2 regions of the Neisseria sp. P0008.S002 genome follow, and region 2 is predicted to be linked to the other one. Evidence: predicted binding sites of a transcription regulator. Region 2 holds the regulator's gene; the other holds the start of a gene.
What was found. Region 2 encodes FNR, which switches genes on or off when oxygen is low (the NO sensors DNR and NnrR bind a similar motif). Its sites were predicted from a motif close to TTGATNNNNATCAA; they were not measured.
Positions count from the first base shown of each region.

Region 1: a site for FNR is predicted at 1,138-1,151, ahead of ACTHSA_RS05655 (ATP synthase subunit I). Genes of this name have one in related genera too.

Region 1 is NZ_JBQCUY010000004.1:103,736-105,939, forward strand. Features, by position in the region: gene ACTHSA_RS05650 (ParB/RepB/Spo0J family partition protein) at 58-918, shown strand; gene ACTHSA_RS05655 (ATP synthase subunit I) at 1,199-1,552, shown strand; gene atpB (F0F1 ATP synthase subunit A) at 1,542-2,204, shown strand, end outside.
Region 2 is NZ_JBQCUY010000002.1:266,386-268,589, reverse strand. Features, by position in the region: gene ACTHSA_RS03185 (CysB family HTH-type transcriptional regulator) at 1-476, shown strand, start outside; gene fnr (fumarate/nitrate reduction transcriptional regulator Fnr) at 563-1,297, opposite strand; gene hemN (oxygen-independent coproporphyrinogen III oxidase) at 1,460-2,204, shown strand, end outside.

The sequences.
Region 1 (2,204 bases), on a different contig from region 2:
CAATATCCGATAGAATACGTCATTTCAACAATGAGGTCGTCTGAAAGGGAAAACAATATGGCAAAAGCAAAAGGTGGATTGGGACGCGGTTTGGATTCGCTGATTTCCAATGCAGTGGACAGCAGCAGTAGCGACCGCCTGACAACGGTTGCCATCGCCGATATTCAGCCCGGCCGTTATCAGGCGCGTGTGCAAATTGATGACGAAGCTTTGCAGGAATTGGCCGATTCCATTAAAGCGCAAGGCATTATCCAGCCGGTTATCGTACGCGAACGTGGTTTGTCTCAATATGAATTGATTGCCGGAGAACGCCGTTGGCGCGCTTCCCAGTTGGCCGGTTTGACCGAAATTCCCGTCGTCATTAAAACCATCAGCGACGAAACTGCGTTGGCCATGGGTTTGATTGAAAACTTACAACGTGAAAACCTGAATCCGATTGAAGAAGCGCAAGGTTTGAAACGCCTTGCCGATGAATTCGGCCTGACTCATGAAACCATCGCAAAAGCCGTCGGTAAAAGCCGTAGTGCCATCTCCAACAGCCTGCGTCTGTTGAGCCTGCCTGAGCCGGTTCAGGAAATGCTTTACCAACGCCGTCTGGAAATGGGTCATGCCCGCGCGTTGCTGACCTTGCATGTGGTTGACCAATTGGAGTTGGCACAAAAAGCCGTCAAAAACGGTTGGTCGGTACGCGAGGTAGAGCGCCGCAGCCAGTTGGCACATCAAAAAGCCAAACCGGAAGCAACCAAAACCATTAACCCGGATATCCGCCGCATCAATGATGCATTGACCGAGCATTTGGGCGTTAATGCCGAAGTCAAAACCAGTAATCAGAAAAAAGGCAAAATCGTGCTGCATTTTGATACGCCGGAAACATTCGAATATTTGCTGAAGCAGTTAGGCATCAATCAAGCGTTCTAACGGCTTTATAAACAGAACGGGCCGTCTGAAAAAAGCTTTTCAGACGGCCTCAATTTTTGAAAAAGCGTAGAGCGTATAAATGTTTACAATACAAATCAAAATCTTCTGTAAAATCTGTGTAGCAACATGTAATTTGTGTTAAACTCCGTTCCTGCAAAGATTTGTTTTATATGTGTTAATCATTTATCTGTGAAAGGTTCACAAAGATTAACATATTGCTTGACGTTAATAAACTTCTTGATTATATTAATTTACCTTGCGTTTTGGGGTGTGAAGTACAATGAATCAGATAGTCCCATTGCAAGTGATTGTATTGTTAATAATTTCAGTTGTTTGTGCGTTATTTTCCGGATTGCCCGGCTTCCTCTCTGCTTTTGCGGGAGGATTTTCGTACATTTTGCCTACCCTAGTTGCAGTTTTACTTTTAAAGTTTTCCCGACGAAATCCTGATCTGCAAAGTTCGATGTTTATCGGCGGAGAGGTTTTAAAAGTAGTGCTGTCGCTGGTATCTATGTTGGTCGTTTTTGCGATATGGCATCGATCACTGGTATTTTACCCATTTTTATTGGCGTTTCTTGGCGTCAGTCATTTGGTTTTTTTAGTATTGTTGAGAGTGAAACACTATGGCAGGTGAAACTATGACCGCTGCCGACTACATCAAGCACCACTTGCAAAGCTTGACCAGTATGTCGGATGTTACTCAGGGTCAAGGACTGAAAAACATTGCTGATTTTTCGTTCATTAACCTTGATGCAATCTTTTTTGCCGTTCTGTTGGGCGTAATCGGCAGCTTCCTTTTGTGGCGCGGTGCCAAAAAAGCGACGGCCGGTGTTCCCGGTCGTTTCCAAGCGGCTGTTGAAATTCTGTTCGAATTCGTGGATGACATGTGTAAAAGCATTATCCATAACGAACAATCGCGTAAAGCCGTTGCCCCGTTGGGTCTGACCTTATTTGTCTGGATTCTCTTGATGAACGCCATGGATATGCTGCCGGTTGATTTGCTGCCGATGGCATGGCAAGGCATTACCGGTAATCATCATGCCCTGTTGCGCGTCGTGCCGACAGCTGACTTGAATACGACTTTGGCTCTGGCGATTGGCGTATTGCTGATCTGTATTTACTACAATGTCAAAATCAAAGGCCTTGGCGGTTGGATTCACGAGTTGTTCTGCGCACCTTTCGGTCCGTGGCTTGCTCCGGCCAACTTCCTGCTGAACTTGGTAGAGTTCTTGTCCAAAACCGTATCCCACGGTATGCGGTTGTTTGGTAATATGTATGCTGGCGAG
Region 2 (2,204 bases):
GCAAACTACCCTGCTACGAATGGAACCATGCCGTGATTGTTCCGCACGATCACCCTCTTTTGGACTGCCGCAATCCTTTAAGCCTTGAAGATTTAGCTTCTTTTCCGCTAGTTACTTACGAATTTGCTTTTAATTCCGGCAGCAGCATTGCGCGTACATTTAATAAAGCGCATATTGAGCAACCTGATGTTGCCTTATCGGCTGCCGATACAGATGTATTGAAGACGTATGTCCGCTTAGGCTTGGGCGTTGGTTTAATGGCGAAAATGGCGTACGATCCTGCGGTCGATCAAGATTTACAGCTGATTGATGCGGCACACTTATTTGAACCATCACCCACTTGGATAGCCTTACGCACCGATACCTACCTGCGCGGTTACGCGTATGACTTTATCCAGATGTTTGCACCGAAACTGACCAGAGAAGTAGTCGACCGCATTCTGTACACGCCGGTTGTTGAAGATTTTTCAATTTAATATCTGACTATAACTTGCGTAACTTAACAATTATTCTTTAATTCTTGTTAAAAAGGCCGTCTGAAATATTTCAGACGGCCTAAGATTCAGATAGCGTGCGAACAACCAGAAACCATTTTCTTCAAGGTTGTCGCATCTAAGATTTTGATGTGCTTGTGTTCAACAGAAATCAAGCCTTCATGATGGAATTTAGACAAGGTGCGGCTGACTGTTTCCAGTTTCAGCCCCAAATAGCTGCCGATTTCCTCACGCGACATCCGCAAGATAAAATCATTGGCGGCAAAACCTCGTGAATAGAGACGCTGAGACAGATTGAGTAAGAATGCTGCCAATCGCTCTTCAGCGCGCATATTGCCCAAAAGCAGCATAACGCCCTGATCTCGGACAATTTCGCGGCTCATCAAGCGGAAAAAGTGAGAACGGAGGCTGGGAATATCCTGACCAAGTTCTTCAATATGTGTAAACGGAAGCTCGCATACCTCGCTGTCTTCCAAAGCCACAGCATCACAGCTGTGAATATGGGAACAAATCCCATCCATACCGATCAGCTCGCCCGACATAAAAAAGCCGGTTACCTGATCTCGTCCATCTTGGCTGGCAACTGTTGTCTTAAAGAAGCCCGCACGGATGGCAAATAAAGAGGTAAACGGCTCGCCGGCACGGAACAGGTATTCACCTTTTTTCAGACGGCGGCTTTGACGGATAACCGCGTCTAATTGTGAAAATTCGTTAGGCATCAGTCCGACAGGCAAACACAGCTCGCGTAAAGAACATGTGGAACACAAGGTTTTCATTTGATGTGTTGCATTGTGTGTGGCCATAACGCACCTTTAATTTGCTTAGTTCTCTCAATCCCTGATGAAGCCGAATAACTATTGACCCATGTCAAAGTTGGCATATCATTATGAGGCATTCTACCAAACTATCGAAATTTTGACTAAAATTTTCCCTAATTTCCTTACTTCATACTACAAGCCCCGACCATGAAAATCATCCCTATCTCAAATAACACTAACACAAACAATGAATTACCGGAATTCGACCGCGAATTGATTGCCAGTTTGCCATCAAGCGGTCCACGTTATACATCCTATCCGACCGCCGACCGCTTCCATGAAGGCTTTAAAGAAGCCGAATATATCCAAGCTTTAAACCTGCGTAACATGGGCGCGCTCAACAAACCCCTTTCACTCTACATCCACATCCCCTTCTGCAATACCATCTGCTACTACTGCGGCTGCAACAAAATCATTACCAAAGACAAAAGCCGTGCCGATGCCTATATCCAGTATCTGGAAAAAGAAATGGAGTTGCTGGCACCGCATTTAGGCGGACGACACCAGCTTGCGCAACTCCACTTCGGCGGCGGCACGCCGACATTCCTAAGCGACGACCAACTCGAACGCGTCTTCGAAATGATCCGCAAATACTTCCAGCTCATCCCCAACGGCGAATACTCCATCGAAATCGACCCGCGCAAAGTCAGCCGCAAAACCGTCCTCAAACTGGGCAAACTCGGTTTCAACCGCATGAGTGTCGGCATTCAAGACTTCGATCCTAAAGTGCAGGCAGCCGTCAACCGTATCCAAAGTTACGAAGAAACCAAAGAAGTCATCGATGCCGCCCGCGAAGCAGGGTTCAAATCCGTCAGTGTCGATTTGATTTACGGCCTGCCGCACCAAAACACCGAAAGCATCAAAACCACCATCGACACGGTCTTGTCGCTTG